2 regions of the Paenibacillus sp. Y412MC10 genome follow, and region 1 is predicted to be linked to the other one. Evidence: a T-box and tRNA genes for the amino acid it is inferred to sense, from the RefSeq annotation. Region 1 holds a T-box; the other holds one or more tRNA genes.
The links. The T-box of region 1 lies ahead of GYMC10_RS07595 (valine--tRNA ligase). A T-box ahead of a tRNA ligase gene usually reads a tRNA of that ligase, here a tRNA-Val.
Positions count from the first base shown of each region.

Region 2: it has a tRNA-Val gene. The T-box ahead of GYMC10_RS07595 (valine--tRNA ligase) is inferred to sense a tRNA for this amino acid. The anticodon was not compared.

Region 1 covers NC_013406.1:1,798,953-1,810,499, forward strand. Annotated here, with positions in the region: gene hemB (porphobilinogen synthase) at 1-410, shown strand, start outside; gene hemL (glutamate-1-semialdehyde 2,1-aminomutase) at 447-1,742, shown strand; gene GYMC10_RS07580 (RluA family pseudouridine synthase) at 1,739-2,647, shown strand; gene GYMC10_RS07585 (LysM peptidoglycan-binding domain-containing protein) at 2,811-4,160, shown strand; gene GYMC10_RS07590 (hypothetical protein) at 4,185-4,379, shown strand; T-box leader at 4,409-4,707, shown strand; gene GYMC10_RS07595 (valine--tRNA ligase) at 4,819-7,488, shown strand; gene GYMC10_RS07600 (bifunctional folylpolyglutamate synthase/dihydrofolate synthase) at 7,497-8,900, shown strand; gene murC (UDP-N-acetylmuramate--L-alanine ligase) at 8,907-10,283, shown strand; gene GYMC10_RS07610 (SPOR domain-containing protein) at 10,489-11,547, shown strand, end outside.
Region 2 covers NC_013406.1:2,215,115-2,226,661, forward strand. Annotated here, with positions in the region: gene GYMC10_RS09440 (ABC transporter ATP-binding protein) at 18-803, shown strand; gene GYMC10_RS09445 (hypothetical protein) at 805-2,436, shown strand; gene GYMC10_RS09450 (hypothetical protein) at 3,221-3,898, shown strand; gene GYMC10_RS09455 (accessory gene regulator ArgB-like protein) at 3,840-4,382, shown strand; gene GYMC10_RS31810 (cyclic lactone autoinducer peptide) at 4,366-4,506, shown strand; gene GYMC10_RS09460 (hypothetical protein) at 4,792-4,998, shown strand; gene GYMC10_RS09465 (hypothetical protein) at 4,988-5,251, shown strand; gene GYMC10_RS32910 (hypothetical protein) at 5,271-5,822, shown strand; gene GYMC10_RS32205 (hypothetical protein) at 5,883-5,984, opposite strand; gene GYMC10_RS32730 (sporulation protein YjcZ) at 6,529-6,636, shown strand; gene GYMC10_RS09475 (hypothetical protein) at 6,799-7,194, opposite strand; gene GYMC10_RS09480 (hypothetical protein) at 7,573-7,869, shown strand; gene GYMC10_RS09485 (YolD-like family protein) at 7,991-8,332, shown strand; tRNA gene GYMC10_RS09490 (tRNA-Val) at 8,509-8,581, opposite strand; gene GYMC10_RS09495 (hypothetical protein) at 8,717-8,980, shown strand; gene GYMC10_RS09500 (GNAT family N-acetyltransferase) at 9,335-9,778, shown strand; gene GYMC10_RS09505 (DUF3892 domain-containing protein) at 9,881-10,111, opposite strand; gene GYMC10_RS09510 (MBL fold metallo-hydrolase) at 10,178-10,915, opposite strand; gene GYMC10_RS09515 (copper amine oxidase) at 11,167-11,547, shown strand, end outside.

The DNA of each region.
Region 1 (11,547 bases):
TCATGTCGTATTCGGTTAAGTATGCTTCGGCTTTTTACGGTCCATTCCGCGAAGCCGCAGACTCCGCTCCGCAGTTCGGCGACCGCAAAACCTATCAAATGGATCCAGCTAACGTAAGGGAAGCGCTCCGCGAGGCGGAGACGGACGTGCTGGAAGGCGCGGATATGCTGATGGTGAAGCCGGCGATGGCTTACCTCGACGTTGTCCGATTGCTGAGAGACCAGTTTGATCTGCCGATCGTCGCTTACAACGTGAGCGGCGAGTATTCCATGATCAAGGCGGCGGCTCAGCAGGGATGGATCAGTGAGCAGGCGATCGTGATGGAGCTGCTGACGGGGATGAAGCGTGCCGGTGCGGACATTATCATTACGTATTTCTCGAAGGATGCGGCACGCTGGATGCGCGGCTAGCAACGATTAACGACTAAAGAGTTAGGAGTGCATAGAATGAGCCAAGATTTGCGAAAAGAAGAGTTGTCGCGTTCTGCTTTCGAAGAAGCGAAGTTATATATCCCGGGCGGCGTCAACAGTCCGGTACGTGCATTTAAATCTGTAGGACTCACGCCGATTTATATCGATCGTGGAGAAGGCAGCCGGGTGTACGACATCGACGGCAACAGCTTTATCGATTATGTAGGTTCCTGGGGACCGCTGATTATGGGCCACGCACACCCTGAAGTCGTTGAAGCGCTTCAGGAGACTGCTGCCAAAGGGACCAGCTTCGGCGCGCCAACCCTGCTCGAAACGAAGATGGCGAAGCTCGTGTGCGAGCGCGTGCCGTCGATCGAGGTGGTGCGAATGGTGAATTCCGGCACGGAAGCCACCATGAGTGCCATCCGTCTGGCGCGCGGTTATACCGGACGCAGCAAAATCATTAAATTCGAGGGCTCCTACCACGGTCACGCGGACAGCCTTCTGATCAAGGCGGGATCCGGTATAGCGACACTAGGCCTGCCTGACAGCCCGGGCGTGCCGGAAAGCGTGGCGTCCAACACCATTGCGGTTCCGTATAACGACCTGGAATCGGTACAGCTTGCCTTCGAGCGTTTCGGCGAAGAGATCGCGGCCGTCATCGTTGAGCCGGTGGCAGGGAATATGGGCGTGGTTCCGCCGCAACCAGGATTCCTGGAAGGCCTCCGCAAAGTCACTTCCGATTATGGCAGCATCCTTATTTTTGACGAGGTGATGACCGGATTCCGGGTGGACCTCAACTGCGCTCAAGGACGTTACGGCGTTACGCCTGACTTGACATGCCTGGGCAAGGTGATCGGCGGCGGGTTGCCGGTCGGCGCATATGGAGGCAAGCGTGAGCTGATGGATCAGATCGCTCCGGCAGGACCGATCTACCAGGCGGGAACGCTGAGCGGAAATCCGCTGGCCATGGCAGCCGGATACACCACCCTGAAGCTGTTGACGCCTGCCGTTTATGAACAGCTGGAGGAACGGGGGGCCCGCCTTCAGGCAGGATTCGAGCAGAGCGCCAAGGAATTCGGCATCCCGCTTACGATCAACCGGATCGGGTCCATGGTCTGCCCATTCTTCACGAATACGCCGGTCGTGAATTTCGATACGGCCAAGACGAGTGACCTGGACCGCTTCCGCCGCTATTTTGCAGCGATGGTGCAAGAGGGAGTCAGCGTGCCTCCTTCCCAATTCGAGGGCATGTTCATCTCGGCGGCCCATACGGTGGAAGATATTGATGCTACCATCGAAGCCAATTACAACGCCTTCAAAAGCCTATGAGTTACGGGGGCAGCTGGAGTAAGCGCGGCGAATGGCTCGAGATGACGCCCGGCAAGGCGCTGTTGGGCCAGCCGGATCGGGACGAGGCCGCCGCCAAGTGGCTTCTGGAAACGGTCGGTATGCCCGAGAAGCTGTATCGCAAGCTTCATCATGAGCAGGGGATACAATGGAGAGGGGACCGGCTTCGGCTGGTCCTTTTTCCTTATCGGGAATACGGCATCGAACCGAGGTGGCAGGAGCTTCAAGTGTTGTACGAGGACGATTTCTGCCTGGTCGTGAACAAACCGGCCGGTTTGGCGGTCCATCCGGACAACGAAAGCCGGGAGACAACGCTGAATCATGTCGTGGCCGCCTATTACGAAGCAGAGGGGATTCACGCGGCAGTCCGGCACATCCATCGGCTGGACAAAGATACGACGGGTCCCGTGCTGTATGCCAAGAACGAATACGCTCAGCTGAAGCTTGACGAGGCCATGCGGGAGAAGAAGATCGTTCGAATGTATGCGGCGATCGTTCAAGGAAGGGTATCGCAGGAGCTGAAGCGCATCGATTTGCCGATCGGCAAGGACCGCTATCATGCAAGCCGCCGGAGGGTTTCATTAACGGGGCAGGCCGCGATCACGCATATTCTCTCAGCCGAAGCGTATCCGAAAGCCAGTCTCCTGCACATTCGCCTTGAAACCGGCCGCACGCATCAGATCCGGGTCCATCTAAGCCATATGGGACATCCGCTTCTGGGGGATGTCTTGTACGGAGGACCAGGGACGTTTGCGCGCCAAGCGCTGCATGGCGAACGCCTATTGTTCCATCATCCTTTTACGGGCGAGAGCATCGAGGTGCCGGCGCCGTGGCCTCAGGATATGATGGAGTTAAGAGAGCGAATCATAGAGGGATCGAACCAATAGGGGATGCTGCAGCAGCCCTGAATGCCCGGTAACTTCCATGCGCAATTCGCAAAAAAGTCATGCTCTCCTGTTTTCGGCATATAGATAAATTGAGTGGCAAAACTTAGGCTCATGCCGTGATGACAGATCACGGATAGTATATGCCAAAAAGGAGGACATTCCCGTGTTTGACCAGTCCTACGGATTGCGGTTCGATATTTACGAGCGTATTAATTTGACGGAAGATTTGCCGGGAATCGATGAATTGGAAGAGGCGGAGTTGATCCCGCACATTCAGGTGATCAGCCAGCAGGACCAGGCCACGCTTCGGGGCCATCTGCTTCTAGCAGGCCTGTATAAAGGGGATACCGAAGCAGGAGAGACGGAGCCGCTCGAGCATTGGATTCCGGTCGAGATCACGGTCCCGCTGAACCGGGTATCGTCATTGGATGACATCGCGGTCGAGATCGAGAATTTTGACGTGGATCTGTTATCCAAGCGGAGTTTGAACATAACGGGGGTTTTATCGCTCAAAGGAATCCAGGCGGCGGCTCCGGGAGCTCGTGACCAAGTATGGACCAATGAGGAATTCACAGTGGTACATGCTCCTGGAGCGAATGATATGTATGCAGGCGTAGAGCAGCAGTTCGCAGCCAATCCGTATGAACCGAATCAAGGCGGCGGAGCCAACGCTGAAGCGACTACGCCTTCGCCTTCTTATTTCAACGAGGCTCAGCCCAGAGTCCAAGAGTCCGAGGCGGATGCGCGCACGCAGCAGTATCTGGCATCTTGGGCGGAATACGAGAATCAAATTCAGGATGCGCAGGACTCGGACCGAACGGTAAGCATCTCCGGTACGCCTGAAGCCCAGGATACGGTCGAATATGCCTTACATAATGAGACGGAATTTCAGCCAGCTGAGCCGTCGACTCCGAGTGTATGGCAGTTCGAACGGGCTGCGGCCCAGCCGGAACCGCAGCAGGAAGAACCGGCAGCCGACTTCCCGGGCGTCATTGAGCGCAAAAGCGAAGAGGTTCAAGCCCTGCCGGTATTGGATTCCCAGGAAACGGAGGAAGCCCAGCCTGTTTTTGAAGAGGAAGCCGAGCCGTTGGAGGAGTTAGAGGAGGAGGTTTCCGTTCAAGTCGAAGAGGCTCCGTCCAAACCGGAGCTGAAGGTTGCCTTCAACGCGAAGAACAGCACCGCCAATACCGCTTCGGGCGTAGGTTTCTCCTCTTTGCTTCAATCGAGCAGAACGGTTCAGGATCAGGATCAAGCTGCTCGAGACGAGGAAGAGGCCATCGAAGAATCGGTGGATGCCATTTCGTCCGAGGATGTGGAATGGAAGAGTCTTTTCCTGGGCAACCGCCGGGAGGAAACGCCATTCCGTAAGGTCCGGATGTGCATTGTTCAGCGTGAGGAGACACTCGACGTGATTGCCGAGCGCTATCAGCTGACGCCGCGAGAGCTGTTGTTGTATAACCGCATGTCCGAGCAGAATGTGGAAGAAGGCCAGGTATTGTATATTCCCCAGTAATCGGGAAGTCGTCATGGGGCTAGAATGAAGCAGGCCGAGGCAGGCAGCCTTGGCCTGCTTTTTGTGCTGCGGGGAACCGGTTTGGAGGAGAGGAAGCAGAGCGAGCTTGGATTGTATGTTACAGCGAACAAGGATTTATTTGAATCGGCAGGTATGATGTCTAAATCGTTCGGAAACACTCGAAATATTGACTATATGGAACAACCACGTTATATTTGAATAGTATATGTACAGGTATTCCAAAAGCTAGAACAACGTTGAACGGGAAGAGTAGGAAGGTATGGCCTTCAGAGAGCGGAATTGCTACCAAGCGCTGAGAGATTCCGCAGGAACCAGCTTGCCGAAGTCGCCCCGGAGTTGCGGACTTGAGATAGAGTAGGATCGATTGCTACCCTGGTTAGAGTTCGCCGGCCGCAGCCGTTATCTGCGTAAAGTGTCGTGCTTGACCGAAAGCCTTTCATGTTCTTCATGGGAGGACAACGGTTGCTGAACCATGTAAGCACGAAACAAAGGTGGTACCGCGAGAGAACAGTCTTTCGTCCTTTGAGGACGAAGGGCTTTTTTTGTTTCACGCCAACTATGATATCCACGAACACGCCCGGAGGCTAAAACGTTTCGGGTTGGCAAAACTGATTAACAGTATCGGAGGTACGAAAATATGGATCAAAAACAAAACCAATCCCAGTTAGAAATGCCGACGACGTATGATCCGAAGGCAGCCGAACAAAAATGGTATCCGTACTGGAAGGAAGGCGGCTTTTTTGAAGCCGGCAAGCGACCGGACGCGGAGCCTTACACGATTGTTATTCCTCCTCCTAACGTTACGGGCATGCTCCATATCGGCCATGCGCTTGACTTTACGCTGCAGGACATCCTGATTCGCGTGAAGCGGATGCAGGGCTACGATGCGCTGTGGCTCCCCGGTTCCGACCATGCGGGCATCGCCACGCAAACCAAGGTAGAGCAGAAGCTTCGCGAAGAAGGCGTTACCCGTTACGATCTGGGACGCGAGAAATTCCTGGAGAAGGTGTGGGAATGGAAGGACCTGTACGCAAACACGATCCGTGACCAGTGGTCCAAGATCGGCCTGTCCCTCGATTACTCCAGAGAACGTTTCACGCTCGACGAGGGATTGTCCGAAGCCGTACGGGAAGTATTCGTCAAGCTTTACGATAAAGGGCTCATCTACCGCGGCAAACGCATCATCAACTGGGACCCGGCTGCCCGTACGGCTTTGTCCGATATTGAAGTGGAGTACAAAGAGGTCAACGGCCATTTGTATCACCTGCAATATCCGCTGAAGGACGGCAGCGGCTCCATTACCGTGGCAACCACCCGTCCGGAGACCATGCTCGGCGATACGGCGGTCGCCGTTCATCCGGAAGACGAGCGCTATAAAGACATGATCGGCAAGACATTGGTGCTGCCTATCGTGGGCCGCGAGATTCCAGTTATAGCGGATGAGTACGTGGAGAAGGACTTCGGCAGCGGTGCGGTTAAAATTACGCCGGCGCATGATCCGAACGACTTCGAGATGGGGCTGAGACATGACCTGCCGCAAATTACCGTAATGGATGAATCCGGAACGATGAATGAGTTTGCCGGCAAATACCAGGGCCTTGACCGTGCAGAATGCCGCAAGCAGATCGTCAGCGACATGAAGGAATCGGGCGTATTGCTTCGCATCGAAGACCACGTCCATCAGGTTGGCCATAGCGAAAGATCCGGTGCGGTGGTCGAGCCTTACCTGTCGACGCAGTGGTTCGTTAAGATGCAGCCGCTTGCGGAAGCAGCCGTGGATGCGCAAAAATCCGGCAAGGGCGTGAACTTCGTGCCTGACCGGTTCGAGCGAACCTATCTGCACTGGATGGAGAATGTACGCGATTGGTGCATTTCCCGTCAATTGTGGTGGGGTCACCGGATCCCGGCGTGGTATTCGGAATCCACGGGCGAAGTGGTTGTTGCCATGAATGAAGAGGAAGCCCGCGCGAAGCTGGGCAAGGATGATCTGAGACAGGACGAGGATGTGCTGGATACCTGGTTCAGCTCCGCGCTCTGGCCGTTCTCGACCATGGGCTGGCCGGACCTGGACAGCGAGGATTTCAAACGTTATTATCCGACCAGCGTTCTCGTAACGGGTTACGACATCATCCCGTTCTGGGTGTCGCGGATGATTTTCCAAGGACTTGAATTCACAGGGCAAATGCCGTTTAAGGACACGCTGATCCATGGCCTGGTTCGGGATAGCGAAGGCCGCAAGATGTCCAAGTCGCTGGGCAACGGCATTGACCCGCTCGAGGTTATTGAACAGTATGGCGCAGACGCTATGCGTTATATGATATCGACCGGCAGCACGCCGGGTCAGGATCTTCGATTCCGCTGGGAACGCGTGGAGCAAGCGCGTAACTTCGCTAACAAAATCTGGAATGCGTCGCGCTTTGCGCTCATGAACCTGGAGGGCTTCACGGCGGCGGATATCGACATTTCCGGAGAGCTGGGAACCGCGGACCGGTGGATTTTGCACCGTTTGAACGAAACTTCCCGCGACATTACGCGTCTAATTGATGCCTACGAATTTGGCGAAACCGGTCGACTGCTGTACAATTTCATCTGGGATGATCTGTGTGACTGGTATATCGAATTTGCCAAGCTGTCCCTGTATGGCGAGGATCAAGCAGCCAAGAAAAAGACGCAGTCGGTGCTTGCCTATGTGCTGGACCGCACGATGCGCTTGATTCACCCGTTCATGCCGTTCATCTCCGAAGAGATCTGGCAGCATTTGCCGCATGAAGGCGAGACCGTCATGCTGGCTTCTTGGCCGACCTATGATGAGGCGTTTGAGAATACGGAAGCTGTTACCGAAATGAACCTGCTGATGGATGTGATCCGTGCCGTACGTAACATCCGGGCGGAAGTGAACGTGCCGATGAGCAAAAAAGTAGAACTGCAATTGAAACCGGTAAGCGGGCATATTGCCGGCATTATCGATCGCAATTCCGATTATATTCGCCGCTTCTGCAACACGTCGGAGTATGAGTCCTCCCTTGCGCTTGAGGCGCCGGATAAAGCGATGACCGCCGTGGTGACAGGTGTTGAGATGTATCTGCCGCTTGCCGGACTGATCGATATCGCTCAGGAGATCACGCGTCTGGAGAAGGAAATTCAGCACTTGAACAGCGAAGTCGAGCGCGTGGAGAAGAAGCTGAACAATCCTGGTTTCGTATCGAAAGCACCCGAGAAGGTGATTGAGGAAGAACGGGCGAAACTCGCGGATTACTCGGACAAACGCAGCAAAGTGATTGCGCGCATCGAAGAATTGAGAGGCTAAAGGGCAAGATGAATCTGGACCAGAAGGTGAGAACGATGGTTGATCAATCGGCAGCTGCAGCCGCAGCTCCGTTCCATACCTATGAGGAAGCGGTAGCTTGGATCAATGGGCTGATTCCGTTTGGGATCCGCCCTGGCATGGATAGAATTCAGCGATTGATGGAGCTGCTCGGCCATCCGGAGCGTCGATTAAAATTTATCCACGTGGCCGGAACGAACGGAAAAGGCTCCACATGCGCTTTTTTAACAAAGGTTCTGCTTCAAGGGGGATTCACGGTAGGCACCTATACGTCCCCCTATATTACGAAGTTTACCAATCGGTTTCAGTATAACGGCGAAGACATACCGGAAGAGACGCTGCTGGAACTCGCGAATCGCTTAGAGCCGCTTGTTGCCGAAGTTGCGGGCTCCGGGCTTGGATCGCCCACGATGTTTGAGGTGTCCACGGCTCTTGCGATCCTGTATTACGGCGAGGTGTCTTATCCGGACGTGGTGGTATGGGAGACCGGACTTGGCGGTCGTCTTGACGTGACCAATATCGTTCATCCCATCATTTCGGTGATCACGAACATCGGCATGGACCATACCGACGTTCTGGGCGATACCATTCAGGAGATCGCCATGGAGAAGGCCGGCATCATCAAGCCCGGAGTGCCCGTGGTGAGCACGGTCACTCAGCCTGAGGCTGTCGAAATTCTGAAAGAAACGGCCGCCAAAAACCGTACAAGTCTGTACCTCGTAGACGAGCAATTCTCTTATGAACGGCTGCGCGGGGACGAAGAAAGCCAGACTTTCCGTTTTAAGGGACCGTTCCGGGATATGGATTTGGATATTTCGATGCAGGGCGAGCATCAATGCGCCAATGCCGCGGTTGCCATGATGACGCTGGAGGTGCTTCGCCAGTACATGGCCTTTATCGTGGATGAAGAAGAATTGCGTGCCGGGTTTAAGGATACGTTCTGGGCGGGAAGACTGGAGCAAGTGCAGTCCTCCCCGCGGATTGTTCTCGATGGCGCGCACAACCCCGAAGGGGCTGAATCCTTGGCCAAAAGCTTGCCGCAGATCTATAAGTATCGGAAACTGAACTTAATGATGGGAATGCTGGCAAATAAGCATCATGAATCGTATTTGCAGCATATACTGCCAATAGTGGATACGCTTATCCTGACTGAACCGGATTTCCGGAAGAAACTGGACGCCAAGGCGCTTGGTGACATCGTAGAGCAGGTAAGGGAGAAATACGCCAAACATACACTGCAAATCATCATAGAACCAAATTGGAAAAACGCACTTGAAGAGTTGAAGTCACGGACGGAAGCGGAGGATCTTGGGGTGGTGTCGGGCACGTTGTACCTGATTGCCGACGTGCGTTCCAACCTCCTGGGCCTTTCCGATTCTGAAAAAGGTTGGTGATATCTGTTGAATACATCAGAACATGTTCATTTTATAGGAATTGGCGGCTACGGGATGAGCGCCATAGCGCGAGTAATGCTGGAGATGGGTTATAAAGTCACGGGTTCTGACGTGGCATCGCAAGAATTGACAGAAAAGCTGGCGGCCAAGGGCGCCAAAATATACATTGGACATACCGCCGAGCAAGTCCAAGGCGCGGACCTTGTGGTGTACTCCACGGCATTGTCCAAAGACAACGTGGAGCGGGTCGAGGCAGAGAAGCTGAACATTCCTGTCCTTCACCGCGCGCAGATGCTGGCGCGTCTTTTGAACGAACGCAAAGGCGTGGCCGTAGCGGGAGCGCATGGCAAGACAACCACTTCATCCATGATTGCGCTCGTGATGGAAGAATGCGGAGTCGATCCGACATTTATCATCGGCGGGGAAATTATGAACGTGGGCACGAATGCCAAAGCGGGTGAAGGCGAGCATGTGGTGGCTGAAGCCGACGAGAGCGACGGTTCATTCCTGCAATACCATCCATGGCTCGGCGTCGTTCTAAATATCGAAGCCGATCACCTGGAGAATTACGAAGGGGATTTCAATCGTCTCAAGGCCGCCTACGTGCAATTCCTCAGCCAGATCAAGGCTGACGGTACGGCCGTGGTGTGCGCCGACGATAACAACATTCAGGCGATTTTGCCTGACCTGAAATGCAATGTGACCACATACGGCATTCATGCGGATGCGGAGTATACGGCAACCAATCTGGTGCTGGGCGACCGTCACGTCAGCTTCACGATGCTTCATAACGGCATGGAGCTGGGCACCGTCGAGCTGTCCGTACCGGGTAAACATAATGTCTACAACGCCATGGCCACGGTGATATGCTGCTTGAAGAGCGGCATCTCGTTCGGGGCGATTGTAGAGGCCATCGTCAAGTTCAACGGGGCTAAGCGCCGCTTCCAGGTGCTTGGCGAAGCTGAAGGCATTCTGGTGATTGACGACTATGCGCATCATCCGACCGAGATCGAGGCGACGATCAGTGCCGCTAAAGCTACGGGCAAACGGATCATTGCCGTATTCCAGCCGCAGCGGTATTCGAGAACCTTCTTCCTGCTGGATGCGTTTAGCCGCGCGTTCGGGGAAGCGGATGAGGTGATCATCACCGATATTTACTCTCCTGCCGGCGAGAAGCAGATCGAAGGCATCAGCTCGGGTAAGCTGGTGGAGCTGATCGTTCAGAACAGCAATGCCGGTGCCCGCTATTTGCCGACCAAGGAAGATGTCCTGAGCGATCTCAAAGGTCGCGTAAAAGAAGGCGACCTGGTTCTCACGATGGGAGCGGGCGATATCTGGAAGGTCGGCGCTGCTTTAGCGGAGTTCATTAAGGGCAAGAAATAAAGATTGCCTGCTTCCTTTGCTGCTTCGCTGCAGCAGGGGATTGCATGGGCTTTGCCTCTGTAAGGGGGACAAAGCCAGCATCGATAACGATACGAAGGGCTGATCAAGATCATTTCTTGGTCAGCCCTTTTGTTTTTCGCATACTCATAAGTTGCCAAGCTTGATCATATAGCTAGGTGTAGAAGGACAAGTGAGGTGTGTGGATATGAATAAAGCACGGATGACGATACGTATCGATCACGAGCCGCCGAAGGACAGGAGCAAGGATCGTGCCCGCGAGGAACACGATGCGAACCAAAACGTTCCAGCGGGCCGCAACCCCCGGGTCTACGACCACCATTCCGTCTTTGACGAATATGACACAGCGGCAGCAAATCGGTTTACCGATACGGACGCTTCGTACGAACCTCAGAGGAGCGTTCAGCAGGAACATTTGCGCGTCGTCCCGCCGCTCCGGGAGGAGCGGGATAACCGGGAAGTGGACGATCGTGACTGGAGACCATCGCGCAATCATCGGTCCAAGGCACGGCTAGCTGAGGAAAGAAGGCGCCTGGACCATGATAACGGCTGGCCGTACGGCGATGCCCCTGATGCCCCTGTAGAATCGGATACATACCACGACGTGCATGAGGAACTCTACGACCTCCATGATGATGCATTTTCCGGGAGAATGACCCCCGAAGCGAACGACTCCCATTGGAATCTCGGGCCCGAGTCGGATCTATATGAGACATCTGCCGGCGATTACGGTTATTATCGCTCACGCAAACCCACCTCCTTTTGGAAGATGGCGGTGTCCGTGACCGCTGCCGTCATCACGGGCCTGCTGTTCGGGTACATGGTGCTGTCCATGTTTAACGGCGGCGACGCCGGCAAGAACCCGGCAACGGGGCAGCTCGAGAGCAGTGATGCAGGGAACTTAGCGCCGACCGATCCATCCGGGGGAGCGGGGACATCACCGACGCCTGATATGACCGAATCGGCTGTTCATATTCCGGGGCAAAACTTTTATCTGCTTCAATACGGCGTGTTCAGCACGCCCGAGCGGGCTGCCCAGGCGATCGGGGAACTGCAGCAAACCGGTATTGCCGCAGGCGGCGATCTGGACGAGGAGAACCGTGTGTATGCGGGCATCTCGCCCGACCGCGAGCAGGCGAAGCTGCTCAGCAATCAGCTTAAGGCCGAAGGCGTAGAATTATACGTTAGAGAGATCGCGCTGCCGGGCATAGAGTCAGCGGCATTCGCTGGCGAGGAGCAGACGCTG
Region 2 (11,547 bases), 420 kb from region 1:
GAATGGGAGAATCAATCATGTCCGAAAATGAAGTGTTATCGATTGAAGACCTGCGCATGAAATATGACAACCGTTATGTATTGAACGGGATTGATCTGAAGGTCAACCGCGGCGAGATGATAGGATATATCGGTCCGAACGGGGCGGGAAAGAGCACGACGGTTAAAATTATGCTTGGGCTGGTTGAAGGGTATACGGGAACGGTCCGCATATTCGGCCAGGATATTTCCGACGGGAATATCGATTATAAACGGAGAATCGGGTATGTACCCGAGGTGGCGGAATTATACGATCAGTTAACGGCCGCGGAATATCTGACGTTTATCGGCGAATTGTACGGACTTACATACGATGCTGCGGATTATAAGGCAAAACATTTGATGGACTGCTTTGACATGCAAAAGGCTTACCATGCTCGGATCGCCACGTTTTCAAAAGGAATGCGGCAAAAGGTGCTGCTGATCTCGAGTCTCCTGCATGACCCGGATCTCTTGTTCCTTGATGAGCCCTTAAGCGGGCTGGATGCAAACAGCGTGATGGTGGTCAAGGAGGTACTGGCGCAGTTGTCGGCACAGGGCAAGACGATTTTTTATTCCTCGCATATCATGGACGTCGTCGAGAAAATCAGCAGCCGGATCGTTCTGCTCGCAGACAGCCGGGTGGTGGCGGACGGAACGTTTAAAGAGCTGCAGCAGCATTCCCATGAAGGGTCGCTGGAAGAGGTGTTCAATCAGCTGACGGGCTTCAATGACCATGCCAGCATCGCAGAGCGGTTCGTATCGATCGTTCGGGAGGGAAGCTGATATGGCGGGCCCGGAAGTTTCATTTCGAATGCTGAAGCTGCTGGATCGGTTTCAAGGGGTTATCTCGAGACTGGGCGTCGACTATGAAACGCTGCGGCGGATCCTGCATGTCAAGCTGCTGATGGACTCGAGGCGGGCACCCGTCATATTATCTTCAAACAGCCGGAAGGCTGAAGAGCAGGACAAAAACCTGTTTGTCAGTTCCCTCTGGTTGTATGGCTTAATCGGGCTTGTGCTGACGCCGTTTGTGTTCTGGAGCGATCCGGAATATCTGATGCCGATGAGCATCCTGTCCGCCATCCTCATGTTCCTGATCATGACCTCCATGATTTCGGATTTCTCATCCGTGCTTTTGGATGTGCGCGACCGCAGCATTCTGATGACGAAACCGATCGACGGCCGCACGGTCGGCGTGGCCAGATCGATTCATGCCGGAATTTATTTGCTGCTGCTGACCGGAGCGCTATCGGCCGCTTCACTTGCCGTGGGGCTGTTTAAGCATGGCGTGCTGTTCTTCCTGATCTGCATCCTTGAGCTTATTTTGATGAATATGCTCATTCTGGTGAGCACCTCCATGATTTATCTGGTGCTGCTGAAATATTGGGACGGAGAGAAACTGAAGGATCTGATCAATTATGTACAGATTGGGCTTTCCGCTACGCTGGCCATCGGCTATCAGTTCGTGATCCGTTCATTTGATTTGATTGATTTCAATTTGGTATTTACGCCGGCCTGGTGGCAGGTCCTGCTTCCGCCCGTATGGTTTGCGGCCCCATTTGAATGGATGTTCGGCGAGGGGAGCGGGTGGCTGATTGTCCTATCCTTATTGGCCGTGTTCGTTCCGGTTCTGCTCATGGTGGTGTACCTTCGTTATATTCCATCCTTCGAGCAGTATCTGGAAAAGCTGGCGCACAGCGAAGCGGGAAAAGGGCGGGAGCGCGGTCGGTTTGACAGGTTTTTGGCCAAAATCGTATGCCGGTCCCGCACGGAACAGGCATGTTTCCGGTTATCTGCCAGCATGTTGAAGAACGAGAGAGAATTCAAGCTGAAGGTGTATCCTACGCTCGGGTTGTCCGTTCTGCTGCCCTACTTGTTCTTTTTCTCCACGATCCGTAATTCCTCCCTGGCGGAAATCGGCAGGGGATCGTCGTACTATGTGCTGCACGTCATGCTTATCATGATTGTAACCGTCGTGATGATGTTGAAATTCTCCGGCAAACCCAAGGCCTTCTGGCTGTTTGGGGCGGCCCCGCTGCCAAACATGAGTCCCTTATATCAAGGAGCTTTAAAGGCCTTTGCCATAAAAATGTTCCTGCCGTTGTTCACTGTGAATGCGATCGTATTCCTGATCATATTCGGTATTCGGATCCTACCGGACGTTCTCATCATTCTTCTTACCGGCTTGGTGCTGATTCCTGTGTCGGCCAAGGCGATGCTTCGCCATCCGCCGTTCTCCCAAGCGTTTAATGTGGCTCAGCAAAAAGACGGCTGGTGGGTGCTGCTGTTCATTATCGTTGTCGGCGGGTTATGCGGCTTGCACTATTTTAGTAGCACGGTTACCTACGGTATATCGGCCTATATCGTCGTGCTGCTGGCTGCCAATGGTATGGCTTGGACCAGACTGTATAAGTGACTGCTTTACTCATACACAAAAACATTCCGGCTAACAAGGCGCATCCTTTTGAAAGGTTGGGGACGAGAACGGAATAAAAGGGGAGGGGCATCCGGCGGATGCCTCTTCTTGGAATACAGATTAGTTGATCCTATCTTAATATCTAATTGTGTAAGGTTTATGTCAGAATAAAATAAATTCTGTCGTTCCTTAATGGTTGAACAGGAACGTAGGTTCGTATATAATAGAGTTATATCTAGTTATCTCCTTTTATAAACTCTACACTTCATAGATCCATGATGGATTCCCCCACATATGTATTTAATTACCTGTTGTTATGCCTACATGGCCTTATATAATCGACTTAGATGATGATGTCAGGATGTTACGCATCGTGCGACACGAGTTTATTCTGGCTTAGTTATGTTCATAAGGTCGTGGATTCTTGATCATTGATGCTCGTTTTTTGTTTTGCGGATTGAACGTTGCAGTGGTTTGCTTCGTCTTGGCGTTATAAGTTCCGGGCCGTTGTGCTTGGTAATTATTGTATACAAGCCGGAGCTATTGACGCCGTTCGATGTTATTGCATTTTTCATCAGAGCTTCCAGACATATAAGAAATGGCAGGCGCCATCGGAATTGACCTCAAGAACATGCATCATTCAGGGACGACTCGATAGAATCTGAAGGCTGAAGATATACGTTTCTTAGAGACGTTATAACCACTCAGCTTAGCCAGGATGAATCGGGAAGTGGCGTTGTACACATTAAACCATTTCTTTACGGTGTAGGGAGGAAATCTTTGAATGGAAGCTATTTGGTTTATGGTGTTTTCGACTTTTGAAACACTGGCGATTTATTCACTGATCATGACATTGCTTAGATTTAAAACAACGGAGTACATATGGCAAGCCCTGCTGGTTATGATCCTTGCCAATCTACAGAGTTACATCATGCGGAATGAACTCTCGCTCGATTTTCTTGCCCCGCTTATTACGGTAATGATCTTTGTGTTCTTGTTCTCGGCCATCATTAAAATTCCAGTCATTTGGTCGGCGATTTGCACCATTATAGGCTACATGTTCTACGCGTTGATTCAAACCGCCTATTTGACTACGGTGTTCGGATCGATCAATGCCATTCAGACCGATCCTGCCAAAGGTTACATCCTTCAAGTTCTGTCAGGAGCGACGGGACTGCTGATATCCTGGTTGATGTACAGGTTCGGTATCGGGTTTAAGTACGACCTGGAGAAGCTGCGCATTAAATTTGAACATATTCTGTTGATCGCTTTAATTATCGTAGTGCTGATATTAATTGCCATTCTGTTTTACCTCAACCGCCTGTGGCTGCATCTTCTCTTCTTTGGAATCACATTTGGAATCTTCTTGTATTATGCGATCAATACAGAGGAGCGGGAGTCTTATGATCATAGAAGGACTGTCAGAGCGGATAGCGGAGAGGATCAAACGTCAGGTACCTGATCATCCGTCCTCCGTTCCTGTTTTGAAGCACGCGCTTGCCATTCTATTCAACGTGATGTTCATTGTCGTATTCACGCTGCTGATTTCGATCTTCTCGGGTAACGTGAGAGAGGCGGTCATAGCCTTGACGGGCTTCGCAATACTGAGGCAATTCTCGGGAGGGTATCACCTTAAGACGGGGGCCGGCTGTATTGCGTTCACGACAGCACTGTTTACCTTGGTGACTTTTGTTGATATGGGGATTGCAGCTGTGCTCGTTATGAATGCGCTTAGTCTGTTGCTGGTTATGCTGTTTGCTCCCAGCCGAATCGAGAGACAATCCCGGATACCGAGCAAGCATTACTCTAAGCTCCGCTTGTTTAGCTGCTTCATCGTGATGTTCAATTTTGTCCTTCAGTCCCCAACATTGGCTGTCATATTTTTAATCCAGGCTATTAGTTTATTACGCTGGAAAGGAGGACAAGCTCATGTTATGGATCCATAAGATTCGTCATCGTTTTTTTTCGTTCATCGCATCTGCACTGACGTTGGTAGCCGTATTTGTCGTTAATACTGCAAGTCCCGTATTTGTGTACAGCGGAGAGACGCCGGAAGAACTTTTGAAATAAATCTTGATCCAATTGATACGGGGACTGGGGTACACCAAATTTGTGGTAGGTTCATGGTTGTCGAATGAGATATGGGTCGTAGTAGCCGGTGCCGGTTGGCGCCGGTTTTTATTATGACTAAGGAAGCTACAGCTGAGTCCTTAACGGTCGGTTCCATCGATGCTCCAATGATTGCGAGTTTGTTAGTAATGGATGCCAAGCCAATTAGGGTAAAATTGACATTGATAAAAGAACGAGTGTTCGCATATAATACAAACAAATGTTCTTATCAGAGGTGGGTGCATCATGTTTGAGAAATACCTGGAGCAAACCGTAGAAATCATATACGAAGACCGTAAGGGCAACATTACCCAGCGCAAAATACAGATACACAGCATTAAGGATCAGCGGATTCGGGCAACGTGCCTGGAGACGGGAAAGCCCCGGGTATTCAATGAAAACAACATCCTGTCCTGGAGGCCCCAGAAAGGAAGAGGTTCGCATGCTTCCTGATCTGGAACGAAAACTGCTCCGAATTTTGATCAACTATCCGGCGCATCGCAGCCGTGTCCCGACCTTGCGGTTACTTAAGTACCTAACGGGACGTAAACCGAATGAAATTATGGAGGGCATAGCTTCATTGGAGGAACAAGGCTATATTATGTTTAAGAACAAGCGGGAATTGCAGAGCCTGATTGTGCTGAAAGAAGAGGCACAGCCCGTTCAAAGAGTGGAAAGAGCTGCGGATTACTGGACGACACATTGAGTCGGCAGGAGGTATAGAGATGCCTGTGCTTAGAGATTGCACGGATGAGGGGACACGAGCCGAATTTCATTTTATATCACGTATCCCTGGAAAGTACGAAGGATGCCAAATCAACTTTAAATTTTATGATTCCAACCGATTCATCTATGATTTGAATTTCGGTTGGACGAATCTAACGATTCGTAATTATATTACAGTAACTACAGAATTTCCGTTGGACACACTGAATGGATTCAAATTAGATGGATTATATATGTCATTCGAAAAACATCTTTATCAATTAAGCTGGAGAAGAAGCCAATCGGAAGGTATTTATGAGTTGGGCTTTTTTGGGTCTGATCAAGACTTTTGGGATGCAGCGAAAAAGAAAGGGCTTTTCGATGGCAGCTGCCCCGGAGATCCTTTGATCCGCGAAGAGGCGGCAATCGTCTTCCTCCGTTTGGAAAAAAATATTCTCCAGAAATTAAACAAACAACACGAGTACCCTTCGGGCCTATTACTGGCTGGCAGGGTCTTTTTTGATGGTTTAGCGGCACTTTCATTTTACCCAGGAAAGGTTTTATTGTTATGAAAAGTGCTGTCCCGCAGCCATTTTCATGGCTTTTGGAACAGCTTCTGTTGTCATCAGTTTTTAGATCCAAAAACCTGCTGCCAAAATGATAACGAGAAGAATGTACAGAACCAAGACAAAAGTAGCACTACGGCCATAGCCATACCCGGCATCAGCGCTCATGGTTATTCCTCCTTTGTTTTAGAGTCAGATTATTAATATGTGGTCACTTATGTATAAGCTTGGGTGATTAACTAAGTGCTTAGCCTAATTTTCAAGCCTATTTCGATTGCTGCTTGGGTGGAGGAGGAAGTTTTTAACGTGAGGGAGTTGTTGCAGCCCCTTTGTATTTTTTTTGATGATGTACATTTGAAAATGATTAGCAAAGTGGCATTTCTGTGAATATACATGAGAGTGTAGCCCGCCAACTACAACTCAGGTTTCCTTCTTTAAAAAAGAAGAAGCTGTCCCGCAGTCATTTTTATGGCTTTTGTGACAGCTTCCTCTTTTTGTACGGTGTCATATGCTCCATTTTCCGTCCGCATTGACGGGAAGGAGAAAAAACTCGGGTAACACAACCCGTGATATCCATGTGGTCAGCGCCGCATCGGTAAAAAGAACCTCGCTGGCTTAGGCTGGCGTTTTTTTTTGTTAATAAGAATATTGGCCCTAGCATTGCTTGAGTTTTTGAATACTTTGTATCAGATCGTTGAAAGGAGGAGTCCTCATGGGTGAAGTTGGTTACGAAGGTGGATACGGCGGTAAAAACTCAGTCGGAGCAGTTCTAGTTCTCTTTATCTTGTTGGTCATCATTTTAGGTTCTTTCTGGGTATAATACTCCCCCGGATGACAAAGACCCTACGTGATTTGAACAGTTGTATTTATGTGAGAGGATCCCTACCGGCTTAGGCTATCGGGGGTCCTTTTTCTTTGTCTTCTATCGGTGAAGTAGGGTATAACAGCCTCCTGATCGATTTACTAAGTAGCAAATCTCCGCTTACCGACAATGCCCTCCATCTCCTGTTTTTCTATCTGAGTAACAGGGCTTCGCCGGCGCCTTCGATGAACGGAACAATACCGAAGCTAGGGACGGTAGCGGAATAGACGAGAGTATTTCTTTGCGCTGCATTAGTGGCGGCCGTCGCAAATCCTGACCGTTATACTGCAGCACGTCGAATATGACGAATGTAGACGGCAGAGTTCCGGCTAAAGCTGTAATTTTATCCGTCTTCTTCGCCTGGAATCGTGTCATAACCGCTTCAAAATCCGAGTTGCCAGTCGCGGGATCAACGAACGCAATTTCGCCGTCCAATACGATGTCATGCGGAAATATAGCGTTGGCTATCTCAGGATATTGGCGAGAACAGTCGTTGTTATGGCGCGTGATAGGCAAACAACGCCATTCTGCTGTGAAAAAATCAAGCGGTGGCCATCGATTTTAGGTTCAAATATGAAGCGCGAGTCTGAGAATGGAGCGGGCGCTGTTGCGAGTAACATCGGTTCAATAAACATAGAAATGCCTCTTTACCTGAATTATAGCGCGTGGCTATGTAATAAAGAGGCGAGAAGTAATGGTAGGATTAATGTCATGTCATCTATTCTAAAAATAGCCCGGACAAATGCGACAATTGAAAAAGATAAATCCGGAATAAAATATACATAATTATACCATTTAATGGTTCTAACATACTATATACTCCAATAATATCCAAATGATACAATTGATATGGGTTATGTAAATTAACTTTTATAAATATCTGGAGGTGTTAGCGTGGTTAGAATGGGGAAAAAATTTGTAATATTCTCTTCTATCATTGCTGCTTTTATGACTGTAGCAGCGCCAGTATCTGCAAGTCCTATCTCACAGACAGAATCTGAGATAACGCCTCAATATTGTAACCCATGTAAAGTAAAAGCGGGTTATATGTACCCAAAAAGTCAGTATAGCAGAGACTATTTCACGCCATTACATTACATTACAGTTGATGGAGTGGAGTACTTTTTTTGGTACATAGATGATGATAAATCTACAGCAACACATTGGTATACTGTTTGGAAAGAAGAATAACGAAAAATCCTTGGGGTTTAAATAACCTCAAGGTTTTTTTGTATACATAATAAGGCTGGGATGTAACGAAATTGCGTAAATGTTTTAACATCACGTCGGCTAAGATCGGAGGACACTATAAATGACAACGACTCGTAAAAAGCTTGAAGGTAACGGTCTTTGGGAATCCAGCCGGATGATGCTTCCGGAACATAAAGAAACTATCATCCGCCGGCAGCTGGAAGAGGGAAGGAAGAATAAACCGGTTCTTGATCCGCAGGAAATGGAATTGATTGAGCAGGCGCTTGCAGAGTCATTTCATATGCACCGTACAATCAAATTGCGTTTATTCGATGAATATGAAGACCAGGAACTGACCGGCACTGTATCCGTAATTCACACTTACAGACGTGAAATCAAGCTGGCTACCGGAATAGGCGAATGGGAATGGATCAAGATTAATGACATAGTTTCGGCAAATTGAAAATACTCGGCAAATGTAATCCCGTTGGCGTAGAGAGGTCAAATAAGACCAAAAAGCGGTCTTAAAAGTAGTGTCTAACTGACTATGTCCCCCAATTCGTCCCCAAAAGTGAAATTCAGATAGACAACCATTAGAAGAAAAGAAAAAAGCCCTTGCTACGCAAGGGCTCTTCATGATGATCTGTAGTGGGCTCGAACCACTGACCCCTACCCTGTCAAGATAGTGCTCTCCCAGCTGAGCTAACAGATCATGAAATATTTAAAAAGGTAATTCATATATTACCAGCAGACAAGGCGGCTGTCAATGGTTTTCTCGTTATAAAATACCACGTTCCGGTTCAGACTAAATACAGCATGATTTTGCCAATGAAGGAGCGTGAAAGGCATGACAGGTGGGAAATCCCATCGTATCAAGCGAGTAGGACTGGTGCTCTCGTTATTGGCGGTATCTATTGCGGGCGGCGGCTGCAGTGTCCCGGAAAGAACATCGGTGCAATTGGAGCCGCTGCATGCCCCTGCAGCGCCCGTGATGCTGGATGTGTACGGGCGCTCTGTTGATCAGGACGTATATTCCAAGCAGGGAAGCGGGGCGCTGGAGCCGGTATCCCCGATGGATGCGGCGGACACGTTAAGGGATCTCCATCCATAAAGAGCTCCAGGACTGCTTTGTGCTTAAAGCGGCGCCAACCATCATGATGATCTCTGCACGAACAGTGAGCAGAACAAACCGCCGGCTGGCAGGCTGGCGGCTTGTTGTAAGACGGCCGATGCTATTCCTCATCCCATTTGCGGGAATAACCTTTTTTGATCGTCCAGAAGGTGGGATAGATGATCAGGGCAGCAATGACCACAGCCCAAAATATCGTGGCTCCCATGCTCATAAAGGCAATGCTCCTTTCATGAAGACGTTAGCTTCTACTACTATACAGGAAAACGAATATTTTGTATAATATCTCGACCTGCGATATCACGAGGAATTGATTCTACATAAAGAGGTGTTGAAATGGCAGCAGAAATCATCAATGTATCAACGGAAGAGCAGTTGCAGCAGGCGCTGGATATCCGAAAGGATGTGTTTGTCCTAGAACAGAAGGTGCCGATCGATTTGGAGATCGATGATTACGACCGCCTGGAATCGGATGCACACCATGTCTTGATCAAGTCGGAGGGGCAGTACGCCGCAACCGGGCGTATTACCTATTACAATAAGGATTCCGCCAAAATGCAGCGGATCGCGGTGCGGAAGCCGTTCCGTTCCAAAGGGATTGGCCGTGTGCTGATGATGGCGCTGGAAGCGCAGGCTCGCGAACTAAAGCTGCAATATTCCGTGCTCGATGCACAGGTGCAGGCAGAGGCTTTTTACCGCAAGCTCGGGTATGAGACGATTTCGGACGAGCCGTTTGATGATGCAGGCATTCCCCATGTTCGCATGAAAAAGGAATTGTAAGGCCGCAAACCAAAGCAAATCCAAATAAGATGCCGGTCATTCCGCATCGTCCCCAAAAAAGAAAAGACCTCGAGCATCGCTTCGAGGTCTTTTGCGCATGAATTAGAACGTCGGCAAATTGTCCAGGTTGTTGCTTGGATCGCCATCCGCATTGGAACGAAGATGTTCGTCTCCATCACGTCCACGGAATACGTTCAGGTTCTTGATTTCCTTATTCTTGGCCATCTGTTGGGCCGTTTTGTAGTCCACGACGCTGCCGTTATCCAGCTTAAGTTCGATGATGTCGCCATCACCATTTTTACGTACGCCTACTACTTCTTGTTGTTGATCCATATGAATCGCCTCCCGGCCTTATTATTCCCGGGAACCCTCGTAAACTATGCATTGACGCATATTGAACTACAATTCGTATACCCGCTGCTGCTCCACGAATTCCATGTTTCCGGTCTTGCCGATGAAAGCTTCGACCTCATCGCTGTAATGCATCAGATAGGTACGCTCCTGAATTTCTTGAGGCAGGCTGAGCAGTTCATCGAGTGTCGTGTGCACCTCGCCCGGGCCCTGCAGCTGGCATTCATGCAGAATCACTTCGCAATCCCGTTCATTTACCAATTGCTTCAGCAAGATGGGGTCGAATACCATGTCCGCGCTGTAAAAAATCCGATCGTTCAAATAAAGCGAATAGCTGTCTTTGCCCGGAATATGCTGCGTATGAATCAGCTCCACCGAGATTCCGGATGAAATAGCGGCCCTCACGCCCGGTTTCAAAGGATGCACGTCAAATACATCCTGAAGGGAAGAGATATGTCCCTGCTGGTATAAGCCGCCTTTGAGTGTATGTTCCCATATCGGTTCCACCAGCGCTTCAGCAATATAGAGCGGGAGTTTGCGATCGTATTTCATCTTCATAATAAACGCAAGCTCCTCCAAACCGCCAACATGGTCGGCATGAATATGCGTGATGAGCACGGCGTCCACATCGTTAAACGTCTTGTTCATCTGATGCAGCGCCAACGGAGCAGTGATTCCGCAGTCGATGAGCAGCGTGAAATTTCCGTCATGTATCAGTGCGTTATTGTTATAGTAGTTCTTGGCAAACGCACTGCCGGTGCCAAGCATTTGCAATGTCAGTGTCAATGGATGAAACCTCCTGATGAAATGATGTATAGTCCAAGTATGCTTATGTGTATTTTAACGAATTTCTTATGTATTTACACGGAGTATATGCTCGAAACGGAGCCTTAATGCTGCAAAAATCGTGATAAGATCAAGCCTTGAACCACGAGAAAAAAATTTTACCACAAAGTGCAAAATTGTCCGCAACTTGTTTTTTGACATGTAGTATACACATATAACAACAAGAAGAGCCAATGGAGGGAACGTATGAAATGAAGTGGAAAAAAGTGATGGCATGTATGCTAGTGCTCTCTTTAATGGGTGGCAGCACCCTTTTGTTTGCGGATTCCGTCAATGAGCGTGTTCGTGTTTGGCTGAACGGACGCGAATTGAAGGATGGCGGATATTTGATTGATGGCAAAACCTATGTGCCGGTCCGGGAATTTGACGGGGCTGTGGACTGGAATTCGGCGAATGGACAAGTCCAGGTCGTCAAGCCGAATGTGCATATTTTTCTCTTTAAAGGAGATACTGTATTCGGCAACGTAAACAAAGGCAAGCTGAAATTCAATGTATTTAGCCAGGTAGACAGCTTAAACAACAATATTCATGCCGTGAAAGTAGCGATTGAGGATCCTTCGGGCAATATCAAG